2 regions of the Pseudohongiella spirulinae genome follow, and region 1 is predicted to be linked to the other one. Evidence: predicted binding sites of a transcription regulator. Region 1 holds the regulator's gene; the other holds the start of a gene.
The links. Region 1 encodes sigma-54, which starts transcription at its own class of promoters, with help from an activator protein. Its sites were predicted from a motif close to ANTGGCATNNANNTTGCTNT; they were not measured.
Positions count from the first base shown of each region.

Region 2: a site for sigma-54 is predicted at 4,839-4,858, ahead of flgB (flagellar basal body rod protein FlgB). Genes of this name have one in related genera too.

Region 1 is NZ_CP013189.1:2,540,595-2,548,097, forward strand. Features, by position in the region: gene PS2015_RS11675 (MlaC/ttg2D family ABC transporter substrate-binding protein) at 1-142, opposite strand, end outside; gene PS2015_RS11680 (calcium/sodium antiporter) at 283-1,245, shown strand; gene PS2015_RS11685 (KpsF/GutQ family sugar-phosphate isomerase) at 1,261-2,235, shown strand; gene PS2015_RS11690 (KdsC family phosphatase) at 2,245-2,787, shown strand; gene lptC (LPS export ABC transporter periplasmic protein LptC) at 2,795-3,421, shown strand; gene PS2015_RS11700 (LptA/OstA family protein) at 3,384-3,956, shown strand; gene lptB (LPS export ABC transporter ATP-binding protein) at 3,956-4,681, shown strand; gene PS2015_RS11710 (RNA polymerase factor sigma-54) at 4,783-6,279, shown strand; gene ptsN (PTS IIA-like nitrogen regulatory protein PtsN) at 6,347-6,814, shown strand; gene rapZ (RNase adapter RapZ) at 6,837-7,503, shown strand, end outside.
Region 2 is NZ_CP013189.1:2,185,474-2,192,976, reverse strand. Features, by position in the region: gene PS2015_RS10130 (TIGR04282 family arsenosugar biosynthesis glycosyltransferase) at 1-307, shown strand, start outside; gene PS2015_RS10125 (flagellar brake protein) at 264-968, opposite strand; gene PS2015_RS10120 (flagella synthesis protein FlgN) at 981-1,457, opposite strand; gene flgM (flagellar biosynthesis anti-sigma factor FlgM) at 1,482-1,814, opposite strand; gene flgA (flagellar basal body P-ring formation chaperone FlgA) at 1,930-2,700, opposite strand; gene PS2015_RS10105 (chemotaxis protein CheV) at 2,906-3,838, shown strand; gene PS2015_RS10100 (CheR family methyltransferase) at 3,838-4,692, shown strand; gene flgB (flagellar basal body rod protein FlgB) at 4,907-5,305, shown strand; gene flgC (flagellar basal body rod protein FlgC) at 5,308-5,748, shown strand; gene PS2015_RS10085 (flagellar hook assembly protein FlgD) at 5,759-6,433, shown strand; gene PS2015_RS10080 (flagellar hook-basal body complex protein) at 6,463-7,503, shown strand, end outside.

The DNA.
Region 1 (7,503 bases):
GCAGCTCTTCAACCCGCTTAAGCAATTGACTGACTGACTGCTCGGCCGCTTCGACGGCACTGGGCGTCTCAGACTGTGCAGTTGCCAGAAGCGCAGCAAACAGGGCTGATATGAATAGAGTACTATTGAGTAACAACTTCATTTAGAATTCCTCCACAGTGGTTGCGCAGTGTACCTCAAATAGAGCAGCCAATAAATTACTACTTGCAAAGCCCCGAAATCATCCGTCTAATGGACGCCCGTTGTCATGATCGATTCGCCACAGCCTGTTATCACTAATTTATGCTCGTAAATGTTGTCATTATCTGCCTGGGATTTGCCGGTCTGATATGGGGTGCCGACAAGTTTGTTTTCGGCGCCTCTGCATTCGCCCGCAATGTCGGCATCCCACCATTGGTCATTGGACTGACAATCGTGGCATTCGGCACGTCAGCTCCCGAAATCTTCTCTTCAGCTGCCTCGGCATTGGCCGGCGAACCAGAACTTGCCATCGGCAATGCCGTTGGTTCGAACATCTTTAACCTGGGCATCGCACTGGGTGTCGCTCTGGTGATAAAACCCATCACACCGCCCAGATCACTGGCACGCAAAGAACTGCCGGCATTAATGCTGGTAAGCGTGCTTTGCGGGCTGCTGATGATGAACCTGTATATAGGCGTCTGGGATGCACTGGCACTGATTGCTGTCGTGTCGTTTTTTATCATTTACCTGTTCAGCCGAAAACGCTCACAACCGGCAGACGCCGAGTGTGATGATGACGATGAGATCCCGGACGATGTCAGCACCGGCAAAGCCCTGACCTGGTTGATTCTGGGGCTTGCATTGCTGATTGTCAGCGCTGAATACCTGGTAGAAGCCTCTATCAGCGTTGCCGGGCTGCTCGGGGTCTCATCCGGCATTATCGGTTTGACCCTGGTGGCTCTGGGCACCAGCCTGCCGGAACTTGCCGCTACTGTAACCTGTGCACTCCGGGGCCATCATGAATTGGCCGTGGGCAATATCATCGGCTCTAACGTCTTGAATATCCTGGTGGTACTGCCATTCCCCGGACTGCTGGCAGCAAGTTATTTTGACAGCAATCTCTTCTACCGGGACTACGTGGCCATGATGGTAATGACAATCCTGCTGTTAGCCATCAGCTACCCTGCCATTCGCGCCAGACGCCAATTGGGCCGCAGCAGTGGTATCGCATTCATAATGCTTTACCTGGCCTGGTTCGGCATAATGTATTACCAGATTCACTGATCTGAGGACCGGTCCATGACTGATTCACGGGCGCTGATCAACAGCGCGCTGCGCACTATCCGAATTGAACACGACGCTATCGGAGCGCTGCCGGAACGCATTGATGAGAACTTTGTACAGGCCTGCCAGGTGATGCTGGCCTGTCAGGGCCGTATTGTGGTCACCGGCATGGGCAAGTCCGGACATATCGCCCGCAAAATTGCTGCCACGTTATCCAGCACCGGCAGCCCGGCCATGTTTGTTCATCCTGCGGAAGCCAGTCATGGAGATCTAGGCATGATCACCGGCAAGGATGTTGTGCTGGCGCTATCCTATTCCGGCACAACGGAGGAGCTGATCAACATACTGCCACTGATAACCCGCAAAGGGGCGACATTTATCAGTATGACGGGCAACAAACAGTCGACCCTGGCACAGACGGCGGACATCAACCTCGATGCCAGTGTCACTGAAGAAGCCTGCCCTCTGGGCCAGGCCCCAACAGCCAGCACCACAGTGGCGCTGGTGCTGGGAGACGCGTTGGCCATGGCTCTACTGGAAGCCAAAGGCTTCACTCAGGAAGATTTTGCCTTCTCACACCCCGGCGGCCGCCTGGGCAGACGCTTACTTCTAAAAGTAAAAGACATCATGAAGGGCGGCGATCTGATCCCGCGTACTTCAACCAGCACCTTGCTTAAAGACGCCCTGTTCGAAATCAGCAGCAAGGGTCTCGGCATGACAACTGTTGTAAACGAACGCGGCCAGCTATGCGGCGTTTTCACCGATGGCGACCTGCGTCGCGCACTGGATGCCGGCAAAGACATTCGCACAACACAACTGGCGGATGTCATGTCGCCCAACTTCAAGTCCGTGAACCAGGACGCCATGGCAGTCGAAGCGGCTCGCTTGATGGAAGATTATCGTATTTACACACTGGTCGTACTTGATCAGCAACAGCAGCTGGCGGGCATCATCCGCATGCATGACCTGCTGCAAGCCAACGTAGTTTAAGGATCCGGCATGCAATATACAGGCGATAAGCAGACGCTCGACCAACGTGCCAAAAATATCAGGTTGCTGGTGCTGGATGTTGATGGCGTGCTCACCGACGGTCAACTGTACTTCAGCGAACAGGGCGAAAGCCTGAAGGCGTTTAACACCCTGGACGGACACGGTATCAAACTGCTGCAGGCTAATGGCATACAGGTCGCCATAATCTCCGGACGCCGCTCTGCAGCTCTGGAACGGCGTGCCACTGCACTTGGAATCACATTGCTTTGGCAGGGACGGGAAGACAAGCTGAATGCTCTGCAGGAGCTGCTGCAAAACGCGCCGTATGCACCGCATGAAATTGCCTGTGTAGGGGATGACCTGCCGGACCTGCCGATAATGCTGGCCAGCGCCCTGGCAATCACAGTACCCAATGCCCATGCCAGTCTGCGGCAATATGCGTCACTTTGTACAGAGCGCCCGGGCGGGCAGGGAGCGGTGCGCGAAGTAGCCGACTATCTGTTACAGTCACAGGGAAAATACCAGGACATTCTGGACAGCTACACGTCGTGAGCACCCTATGAATCTGAAAGACCTGGCAGGCCGCAAACTAAGCACCATCCGCCTGAGGAACTGGCTGCTGGCACTCGCTCCGGCGGTGATTATCGCCTGGGTAATCACCGGTCGACTTGGAGTTTCAACAACCGACGAACCCGACACGCCAATGGAAATCGCCGGACAAACACCTTACGAAGCCTTTGGCCGCGGCATCCGGAGCCATATTTTCGACGCCAGTGGTGAACTGACTTACGAGATCAGTGCCGAGTCTCAGCGCATGTATCCCGATCAAGTTTCTGAATTGGATATACCCATCATCAGAATGTATGAAGCCAATCAGGAGCGCTGGAATATCTCAGCATTATCAGGCAGAATTCGTGCCACTTCCGGGGGCAGCATACAGCAGCTGGAACTTGAACAGGGTGTGCAGATCCGCCATGAACTGAATGGCACGGACAGCGTTCGCCTGACAACTGACTGGATTGTTGTAGACGCCGACACTCAGCGCCTTCACACAGATGCCGTGGTCAATGTTTCTGGCAGCAGTATTACACAACAGGCGGTTGGCATGCGTGCTGACCTGTCATCAGATTCACTGGAATTTTTATCAAATGTTAATGGCCGCTTCTCTAACATCAGCCCGCCGTAAACCAGTCTTGCTGACTGCGCTGCACTGCCTGCTGAGTCTTTGCTGTCTGCTCATTCCGGCGGCCGGCCTGTCGGCCGTTGCCCCCTCTGACAGCACTGAGGACATTCTTTACAGTGCCGATGGCGGCGGCAGCATTGAAACAGTTGGCAACGTCAGAACCACTACACTACGCGGCAATGTTCGCATTCAACAGGGGCTGATTGTCATATTCGGTGATACCGCCACCCTGGAGCAGGACGTCAGCAGCGGCGACCTGATTCGCGTCACAGTGGAAGGTGAACCCGCCCGATTTGTACGCAATGCAGAAGACAGCGCGGAAACCATCAATGGCTCCAGCACAAGAATTGTGTATTACAACCAGACAGATACTCAGAGTAACAGCCAGGTCCTGCTGTCCGTGGTCGAATTCCAGGGCCAGGCCAGCTTTACCCGTGGCCGCACGGCGCTGGAGTGCTCCCAAATCAAACACATTGTTGAAACCGGCGCGACTGACTCACCCGGCCCTTGCTCCGGCGTGCTGGCGCCCATTGAATAATGGATATTCTGAACGCTTTTAATCTGGCCAAATCTTACAAAGGCCGCCAGGTCGTCCGCGACGTCTCCATGTCTGTGCGAAGCGGCGAAATCGTTGGCCTGCTGGGCCCCAACGGAGCCGGTAAAACTACCTGTTTCTACATGATTGTCGGTCTGGTTAATGCCGATAGGGGCCGCATTCTTATCAATGATGAAAACCTGACCGGTCTGCCAATTTTTGCGCGCGCGCGACTGGGACTTGGCTATCTGCCTCAGGATTCTTCGATCTTCCGCAACCTGTCGGTCGAAGACAATATCATGGCCATTCTGGAAACCCGCAACGACCTCGATAAAGCTGGCCGACAAGAGAAGCTCGACAGTCTGATTCAGGAGTTTCACATCAATCATATCCGCAAGAACAAGGGTATGAGCCTGTCAGGCGGTGAGCGTCGTCGCACAGAAATCGCCAGGGCTCTGGCAAATGACCCGCGCTTTATCTTGTTGGACGAACCTTTTGCTGGCGTAGATCCGATCTCTGTCAGCGATATCAAATCGATTATCGAACACCTGAAGCAGCGCGGCATTGGAGTACTGTTGACCGATCACAACGTCCGGGAAACTCTGGACATCTGCGACAAAGCCTACATCGTCAGCGAAGGCGGTATCATCGCTGAAGGCAGCTCAGAGCAGATCCTGGCCAATGAGAAGGTCCGGGAAGTCTATCTTGGCAAGAACTTTCACATTTAGATGGACCGCCGTGATCTTGCAAAAACATCACCAACTCGGCATGATGCTTGCTTTCAAATCCTCTGTGCCGGGCACCAGGTTTAAATGAAGTACTTGTCGCCATGAAAATTTCGCTACAGCTAAAACTTGGTCAGCAACTGACCATGACACCGCAGCTGCAGCAGGCTATCCGGCTACTGCAGTTATCAACACTGGACCTTCAGAACGAGATCCACGAAGCACTGGAATCCAATCCCATGCTGGAACTCGACGAGTCACAGGAAGCGCCAGAAAGTACCAACGACTCCTACGAAGAACGCGAACTGGCATTTGATAAGGCAACAGCCAAAGCCACAGAAGACACCTCTGAAGACAGCAGCGACTCCAAATGGGAAGACAGCATTCCGGAGCAGTTGTCCGTCGACACGCACTGGGACGACATCTACCAGAGCACCTACACAACCGGCGGCCCGGCATCTGACAGTGACGACAACGACTTTGAGTCTCGCGATTCCGCCTCAGAAACACTTCAGGATCACCTGAGCTGGCAGCTCAATCTGACCAATATGTCCGATATAGACCGGCTGATCGGCATGGCCATTATCGATGCCATTGACGCTAATGGTCAGCTGTCAGTCAGTGTGCAGTCTATTCTGGAAGGATTGCAGGGCGAACTGGAGGTCGACGAGGACGAAGTCATCGCGGTACTGCACCGCATCCAGCAATTCGATCCGGTGGGTGTTGCTTACCGCGATCTATCCGAGTGTCTGAGCATCCAGTTGCAACAGATTCCGGTTGCGGCCCGAACAGAGGCAATTGAACATGCCCTGGTGCTGGTCAAAGACCATCTGGACCTGCTTGGCAGCCGCGACTACGCACAGATCATGCGTCTGGCCCGACTGAAGGAACATGAACTGCGTGATGCAATTGCCATCATCGAAAAACTTAATCCGCGACCCGGCGCCGACATTGCGCCGGCCAATACCAATTATGTTATACCCGATGTCATTGTCACCAAAGACAAACGCAGTGGCCGCTGGCAGGTCGAACTAAACCCTGAAACAGCGCCCAGGTTGCGCATCAATGCCGACTACGCAGCACTGGTAAAACGCTCTGAAAACAGTGCAGACAACAATTACCTGAGAGACAATCTGCAGGAAGCCCGCTGGTTTCTGAAAAGCCTGCAGAGTCGCAATGAAACCCTGCTGAAAGTCGCCAGTCGAATTGTTGAGCATCAACAGGGTTTTCTGGAACATGGCGAAGAAGCCATGAAACCCCTGGTTCTGCACGATATCGCCGAAGCGGTTGAAATGCATGAGTCGACCATTTCCCGGGTCACCACACAAAAATATATGCACACGCCGCGCGGCATCTTCGAGCTTAAGTACTTTTTCTCCAGCCATGTCAGTACAGCTGCCGGGGGCGAATGTTCATCTACCGCCATACGTGCCCTGATCAAAAAGTTGGTTGCTTCAGAGAATACCCGCAAGCCGCTGAGTGACAGTAAAATTGCCAAACTGCTGGAAGAGCAGGGTATTAACGTAGCACGGCGGACAATTGCCAAGTATCGTGAATCACTGGCGATACCGCCCTCCAACGAGCGAAAACGCCTGGACTGAGACCAGTCCGATTGCCAGCAAAGAAGCAAGGCTCTAGAATGTCGTCTCCGGATAACAGGACCTATTCATGCAACTGACCAGTATTCTTACCCCGGAACGGGTTTTTTGTAATCTGCCCGGGGTCAGCAAAAAACGCTTTCTGACAACCATCAGCGAAAAGATCGCCAAGTCAGCACCGCAACTGTCCGCCGACTCCATTTACACAGCGCTGCTGGCACGGGAGCAACTTGGCAGCACGGGAATCGGCAACGGTATTGCTATCCCGCATTGCCGGGTCGCCGAGTGCGATGCGATCACCGGCACACTGGTCAAGCTGGAAGAAGGCATTGATTTTGACGCCGTCGACTCGCAACAGGTGGACCTGTTGTTCATTCTGATTGTACCGGCTGAAGAAACAGCAGAGCATCTCCGTGTGTTAAGCGCGCTGGCGCACCTGTTCCACCAGGAGGCTTTCTGCCAGGCTTTACGAGCCGCTGCAACAGACCAGGAACTTTACGACACCGCCATTCGATTCGATCAGCAAAGCAGCCAATAACCCTCGTCAGGCAGGTACGCGCGTGAAACTCTTGATAATCAGCGGTCGCTCCGGTTCAGGTAAAAGTACGGCGCTTAACATGCTGGAAGACAGTGGTTATTACTGTATCGATAATTTGCCGGCCAGCCTGTTGCCTGCCTTCATTCAGCGCATCAGCCATGAGCAGCAGGAATTGCCCCGCGTTGCCGTGAGTATTGATGCCCGCAACATTCCTGATGATCTTAAAAAAGTCCCTGATATCCTGCGAAACCTGCAGGAATCAAGCCTGAACCCGGAAGTGATTTTCCTGGATGCCAGCAGCCCGGTACTGATTCGCCGTTTCAGCGAAAGCCGTCGGCGCCACCCGCTTACTACCGACAGCATTGGACTGCGCGAGGCCATCAACAAAGAAAGGGAATTGCTGGAGCCCATAGCCACTCTGGCCGGATTGTCTATTGACACCAGTTCAATGTCAGTCCATCAATTGCGCGAACTGGTGCGCTCCCGAATACTGGAGAGAAAGAACGCCAGTCTGTCAGTGATGTTTGAGTCATTTGGATTCAAAAACGGCGTTCCGGTTGATGCCGATCTGGTGTTTGATGCACGCTGCCTGCCCAATCCGTACTGGGATGCCAGCCTGCGCCATCTCACGGGCAAGGATGCGGCCGTAGTGAGCTTTCTGAGCAGCCATCCCGATGTTGAGGCCATGC
Region 2 (7,503 bases), 360 kb from region 1:
GGCCTATGTTCAACAGGCGTTGTCGGCGCTTGCAGCACCGGATGTTGATGTTGTCCTGGGTCCGGCCGAGGATGGCGGATACGTGCTGGTCGCACTTAAAGAGCCGGTACCTGGTTGCCTGTTTCAGGATATCGATTGGGGATCTGACAGAGTGTTGGCGCAAACCCGGCTTGCGCTCCGTAAGAATGGAGTGCGCTGGCGTGAGTTGTCACCGCGTTGGGATGTCGATCGTCCGGCGGACGTGCAACGTTATCGGCAATTACTCAGGTCACGCTCTCACGCTGAAGTTGGGTTACAAATCGATTGATGGCTATCTGTACCGGGCGGGAAAGGTTACCGAAGCGAAAACCACAGGTGGTCTGATTGCTTTCCGGCGAATGATGTGAATACACAGCTTCCAGTGGGCATTCAATGTCTTGGCCGATCAGTGTCAGATTTATGTGGGCGTCCAGCTTTTCCAGCATTTCAAACGGCGGTGTTAACTTGCCTTCCAGCAGAATCCGGCAGCCGGTGGCTGACATATTCTGGACGCGGCCCATTAATTTATCTGATCGTTTATCGCTCTGCAGGCTGGCCTGGACCATCAATGTTCCTGGAACCCAGGCTCGGAAGGCATCACGGCGCTGCAAGTAAAGCATGCGGGATGGAAATGCGATTTCATAAAACTTGCCGCGGCTGTCTTCGCCAATGCGCACGACAGTTAACTCTTTGGCGTGAACCCGGATGCCATTGATTGATGCACGGAGGCTGAAGGGCGAGCCTTCTTCTGCACGTTTTCTGGCAACTGAATTGGAAAACTCGTCCAGCCAAAAGGTTCGGTTTTTCAGGCTTACATCCAGCACCATGCTGCTGTAAGGTGCGGTTGAATCCTCAAACTGGATGTTAACTGCCGAGCGATCAGACTGCAAAGTGCGCAGCACACTGTAGATGTCGCCGGTGGCGGTGTAATAGCGCTCGTCGTTGGCCATAGGACTGGACCTTCAGACGTTGCCGAGATCGCGTTTAACGGTACCGGCCTGCGTGCTGCCATGGCTCGTGTACAGGCCGTTAACAGCTTCGGTGCCACGCATGATATCCAGCGCTTTCTGGGTATTAAGTCGGCTGCGATGCACAATAATACTGTTGGTTTCGCTCATTTCGCGGCAGTGCCGTACTTTGTTTTCTATGTTCTCCAGCAATGTCGTCAAGGCGGTATCGGTGCTGTTTTCAAGCAGAACCCGCAATTGAGACAGGCTGGTGCGATCAGCCGGCGCGCCAGCCTGCTGTAATAATCGCCGTCGGTTGAAGTCGTTGGTTTCGATTGCTGTCAGCAGGGTCTGTTTTTGTTGAAGTAGTCGCGTCAGGTTCTTTAGATCACGGCGCTCCAGACAGTCGCGCTCAGCCTGCAAAACCTCGCTCAATTCGTCCAGCTGCAGCCGGTCCTGTTCGAGCATGTTGTGCAGGTCGCTATTGTTCATTCGTCTCCGTTCGGTGCGGCGCCGTTACTTTAATTCTTTTTCGAAGGCGAGGATCTTATCAGCCACCCGCTGGCTGTCAATCTGGTAGTCGCCCGTACTGATCTTGTCTTTGATCTGACTGACACGTGCTACATCGGTATCAGGCAGAGCCTTGATGCGTGTTTCCAGTGCTTGCAGATCGCTTGCCTGGCTGCTGATGGATACCGCATCGACAGGTGCCAGAGCACCACTGCCACCGTGTGCGTCAGTTTTGCCGCTGCCCGTGCCTGACCCTGATGCAGGTTGACTGCCCGGCTGCTTGACGGGTGAACGGCTGTCTGTCGGTGATGTCGGATTGCCGATCGATGAAATGCTCATAATCATACACCCTGGCTGACGCAGACCCTCAAACGGGTGCGTGCAGCGTTGATTGATTGACTTCTACTATCCGGTGTAGCGGCAAGCACTCTGGAAACTTTAGCCCCGATCATCGCTAAAAAACCACCTCGGCCACGCCGATTTCGCGAACTACTGCCTGCACCACACGCTCGGAGCTGTTATTGCGTACCGGTATCTGCTGGCCCGCTTCTCCATCCTGTAATGCTGTGCCTGTGTGGCGGATTGAGATACCGCCGCGCGAGGCGATCAGCACAACCGTGTCGCCCCGTTTCACCAGTACTGGTGCTGTCAACATATCCAGTGTCAACGGTGTGCCGTGGTTCACTGAACGGCGCAGCGCCTTGCCAACAATGTTTTCTGAAAGCCCCATAGTCTGCCCCCGAAGCTGACTGATATCAAGCTCTTCCATCGTAACATCATGGGGCTGGATAACGCTGCCGCGAGCTAATGCCCGCGCACTGACGGCAACCGGGCGAAATACTTTCACGTTGGCGGAGACGTAGCGGGTCCATGGTGAGGCGTCCTGGCACTCGACACGAACTGTAACCCGGCCACCATTACCGTTGCCAGGCTGATTGGCGGTGGCGGCAAGCGGCATACCACACACAGGAATCTGCAGACGTGCATCTATGGTGGACATTTGTATTTCAATGCGATCCGTGCTGCCCTGCCAATGCTCTTCCAATGCCTGCATGGCGGCTTGCTGCATGGCCTGGGCGCTATCACTGACCAAGGTCTGCGCTGTAATCTGTGTCCAGCAATTCCCTGTCAGTAGTACAAGCGTGAGTGATACCAGCCATGAACGGAGTCGCAGACAGTCAATTTTATGACGTTGTTTTACTGGAAACGAGATTGTTGGCTTCATAAGCGTTAAATTTCTGTCGAAAAACGGCGGCAAGGCCGACGAATTCATGAAACTCGAAGATGTGTTGTACTACCTGCGTAGGATATGCAAATGGCGTGCCGATAATCGCACTCAAAATTGAGTGTTTATTGCAATTTATACTTATGAAATCGGAAAATTGGACGATAACCGCAGCAAGAGAACTGTTATTTTGCGGGAGTTAGACATGGCTGGGGTACTCGATAGCGTCAATCAGCGCACTCAACTGGTGGGTCAGAACCGCCTGGAGCTATTGATGTTCCGGCTCAATGGCAGCCAGGTGTATGGCATTAATGTCTTTAAAGTCAAAGAGGTATTGCCATGTCCCAGCCTGAGTGTGCTGCCTCACAGCAACCGGGTTGTGCGCGGTGTTGCTTATATTCGTGGCCGCACTATTTCCATTCTTGATCTGAGCGCAGCCACCGGTGGCCGGCCACTGGATGACATCGCCAAGTGTTTTATTATCATCACTGAATACAACAATACCGTGCAGGGTTTTCTGGTGAAGGGGGTTGATCGCATTGTCAACCTGAACTGGGAAGCCATCCACTCTCCGCCCAAAGGCTCAGGCCGCGAACATTACCTGACGGCAGTGACGGAAGTTGATAACAAACTGGTTGAGATCCTGGATGTAGAGCGCATCCTGGCAGAAGTCTCTCCGGCGTCAGCGAGTCTTAGCGAGGCACTGGTCAGCAGTGGCAAGCGGGAAGACGCACTGAATACGGTCTTGATCGTTGATGATTCCAGTGTGGCGCGTGCCCAGATTCGTAAATGTTGTCAGTCGCTGGGATTTGAGACCGTTGTGCTGAACGATGGCAAACAAGCCTTGAAGCACTTGAAAGGCATGATTGCCGACGGGCAGAGTCCGTTGGATAAATACATTCTGGTCATCTCTGATATCGAAATGCCGGAAATGGACGGCTACACACTGACAGCCTCCATCAAAAATGATCCGGCTATGACAAACTTGCATGTCATGCTGCATACTTCGTTGAGCGGTGTCTTCAATCAGGCCATGGTCGAAAAAGTAGGAGCCGACGATTTTCTGGCTAAATTCCATCCGGACGAGCTTGCCAAGCGGGTTCTGAAACAGTTGGAATTGCGCCAAGCCGCTGCCTGATGACTATGGTAAACGACGCGTGGCAATCGATTGCCGACTCTGATTATCAGGCCTTCAGGGCCTTTCTGAGTCAGGCCTGCGGTATCGTTCTGGGAGACAATAAACAATACCTTGTTGCCAACCGCATGCGGCGCATTATGGAGGAATATCAGTTTCAGTCCCTCGCTGCATTAGTAAGCAGTATTAATCAGAACCGCCCTCATGGCCTGAAAGAAAAAGTCATTGATGCCATGACTACTAATGAAACCTTCTGGTTCCGGGATAGTTCTCCCTTCGAGGCACTGCGCGATGTTTTGCTGCCGCGACTGGTCACGATCGAGAAACGGCCGCATATCCGTATCTGGTCGGCTGCCTGCTCCTCTGGTCAGGAGCCATACTCCATCAGCATGATTATTGATGAATTCAAAGCGCGACACCCGGGCCAGTTACGTCGTGAACCAGAAATTATTGCCACAGACATTTCCATGACAGTGCTCAACAGCGCCCGACAGGCTGAATATGACAGTCTGAGCGTCAGCCGGGGGTTGAGTGCGGAGCGGCGTAGGCTTTTTTTTGAAGAGAAGGCCGGGGCGCGCTTTCACTTGAAACCCCACATCGTGAACCGGGTCAGCTTCCGGCAGTTGAACCTGCAGGACAGCTATGCCGGCATCGGACGCTTCGATATCATCTTCTGCCGGAATGTGTTGATCTATTTTGCTGCTGATCTCAAGTTGGATATTCTCAATCGCATGCAGCAGTCACTCAATCCGGCCTCCTACCTGATTCTGGGTGCATCGGAGTCGCTGCCGGCGGCGCTGGCGAGTCAATATGCGCTGGAGCGGGTGGGCGTTAATACCAGCGTCTACAAATCCTGAGAACAGCTATAGCCGTCCGGCCAGGTCTTGCCGCTTGCTCACTCTCATCCCCCCAATTGCCGCTGATTGACAGCATGAAGGTGGCAAATGCTTGCCGCTGATATGTATTTACCAGCCTAACTATCTGTATTTAAAGTTAAAAATATTATGGCATGGCTTTTGCTGTTCTGTTGTTGTCAACGCTAATCGACAATGATCAGACAGGAAAAAATTAATGGCCATCAACTTCTCTAATGCCCTGGGTATACACGAACAGGCACTGGTTCTGCGAACGCAGCGTACGGCTTTATTGGCCAATAACATAGCCAATGCCAACACGCCCGGATACAAGGCGCGCGATATTGATTTTGCTGCCATGCTGGCGCAGGCCAACGGTCAAAGCCGTGCGATCGGCATGGAGCGCACCCATCAGCGCCATCTGAGTGGCTCTGCTGAAGCCAGTTCACCTGAAATCCTGTATCGGGTTCCCGCACAGCCTTCCCTGGACGGTAATACCGTTGACGAGCAAGTGGAAAATGCCGAGTTTGCCCGCAACGCGCTGGAGTATCAGGCCACCTTCCAGTTTCTGAACAGCAAATTCACCGGCTTGCAGAAAGCCCTGAAAGGAGAATAAGCATGAGTCTGATGCAGATTTTTGATATTGCCGGCTCCGGCATGAGCGCCCAGTCGCTGCGCCTGAATACCACCGCCAGCAATATGGCCAATGCCAACAGCGCGGCCAGCAGTGCCGATCAAACTTACCGTGCTCGCCATGCCGTTTTTGCACCCATGATGAACGCGGCCATGCAGGATGTGTTTGCTGATAGCAATCTTCAGCAGTCAGCCGTTGGCGTTCGTGTAGCGGGTATCGTAGAGGACAGCCGTCCGTTGCAGCCGCGTTATGAGCCAGGCAATCCCATGGCGAATGAGGAGGGTTATGTGTACTACCCGAATGTGGATATCGTCGAAGAGATGACCAATATGATTTCTTCCTCGCGATCCTTTCAGATGAATGTTGATGTGATGACGGCCGCACGCACCATGATGCAGCGGGTCATGACATTAGGCCAGGCGTAAGGAGCGCATGATGGACGTCAATAACAACAATGCACTGAGCAGGGTGCTGGGTGACTACGCGTTACCAGAAAAGAAGGATACACCCAGCCAGGAGCTGGGCCGCGATGAGTTCCTGAAACTGCTGATTGCCCAGCTTGAAAATCAGGACCCGACCAGTCCGCAGGATAACGGCGAGTTTGTGGCACAACTGGCACAGTTTTCCCAGCTGGAAGAGTCACAGAAGATTACCCAGAGTTTTGAGCAGTTTTCATCCGCTTTCCAATCCACGCAGCATTTGCAGGCGACTTCTCTGGTTGGTCGCCCGGTTCACGTTCAGAGTGAAGTCACCATGCTGACCGACTCAGGTGCGGTGAGTGTGCTGGCTGACTTTGCAACGGCGGCGCAGTCAGCCAATCTGACTGTCTATGACAACAGCGGCACTGTGGTGGATAAATTTGCATTGGGTCCGCAGGAAGCCGGCAAACAGGAATTCTACTGGACTGGCACCGATGCTAACGACCAGCGCTATCCGCCAGGCGAATACCGCTTTGAACTCAGTGCCAATATTGGCGGCGTGACCGAAGTCGTGCCGACCTACCTGAGCGCCAACGTCAACAGCGTGACTATCGAAAAATCCGGCAATCTGACACTCAACCTGGCAGGTGTGGGTTCCGTGTCTATGTCAGACGTCATCCAGATTAACTAACTGATCGATCATAAAATACGAGGTGTCAGATGAGTTTTAACATTGGTTTGAGTGCCCTGAATGCGGCGCAGCAGGAAATCAACGTAACCGGTAACAACATCGCCAACGCCGGTACCAACGGCTTTAAGGCGGCAAAATCAGTTTTTGGTGACGTTTATGCGGCCTCGGTACTTGGCGGCGGCGGCACCCAGCAGGGCAGTGGTGTTTCCTTGCAGGAAATCAAACAGAGCTTTGTGCAGGGCAATATCAGTTTTACTGACAATACGCTGGATCTGGCGATTAACGGTGAAGGCTTTTTCATCCTGCAGGGTGAGTCAGGTATTGCCTACTCCCGTGCCGGTGCGTTTGGTACGGACAAAGATGGTTTCGTAGTCAACAGCGACGGCGAGCGCCTGCAAGGGTTCGCACCGTCAGACTCTGGCCAGGCGACCGGTGGTGGTCCTCTGTCTGATCTGCGGGTAACGACTGGTGAGATTCAGCCGCGTCCGACAACTTTTGTAGAAACGACCATCAACCTGGACGCAGCTGCACAACCGTCAACCATTATCGGTTCTAACTATGTTTCCAAAAATGGTGATGCCACCAATGTGCAAAGGATTGCAGCGGGTGACCCGGTGCGAAATGGCTATGAAGCAACAGCTATTAAAGTTATTGGCGCTGACCGTCAATTTCAGGTGTTGGAAGTACCTGCGAATGCCAGCGCCAACGCGGTTGCACAAATTTTTGCAGGTGCTACAGGTGTTTCTGCCACAGGTAAAACAGTCGGGTATGTCAGTGGTATTAATGCCGCAGCTGGCAGCAACCCAAGCTTCACGGTCAATGGCATCGCCTACACGCTGGATGAAACTAAACTTGGCCCGCCCTCAAACACCAGTTATCAGCAACAACTGGCCGATCAGATCAATGCGGGTTTTGGTAATCTGTCCGCGAAAGTTATAGATAATGGTGGTGTGGAAACTGTTGAAATTACGCACACAACGGGCGCTGATCTGGTGATTACCGGAGGAGTGGGCGGTAACGGTACGCTTAACCTGATAACCTCCAAGCGCCAACCTGATACTGGATTGTTT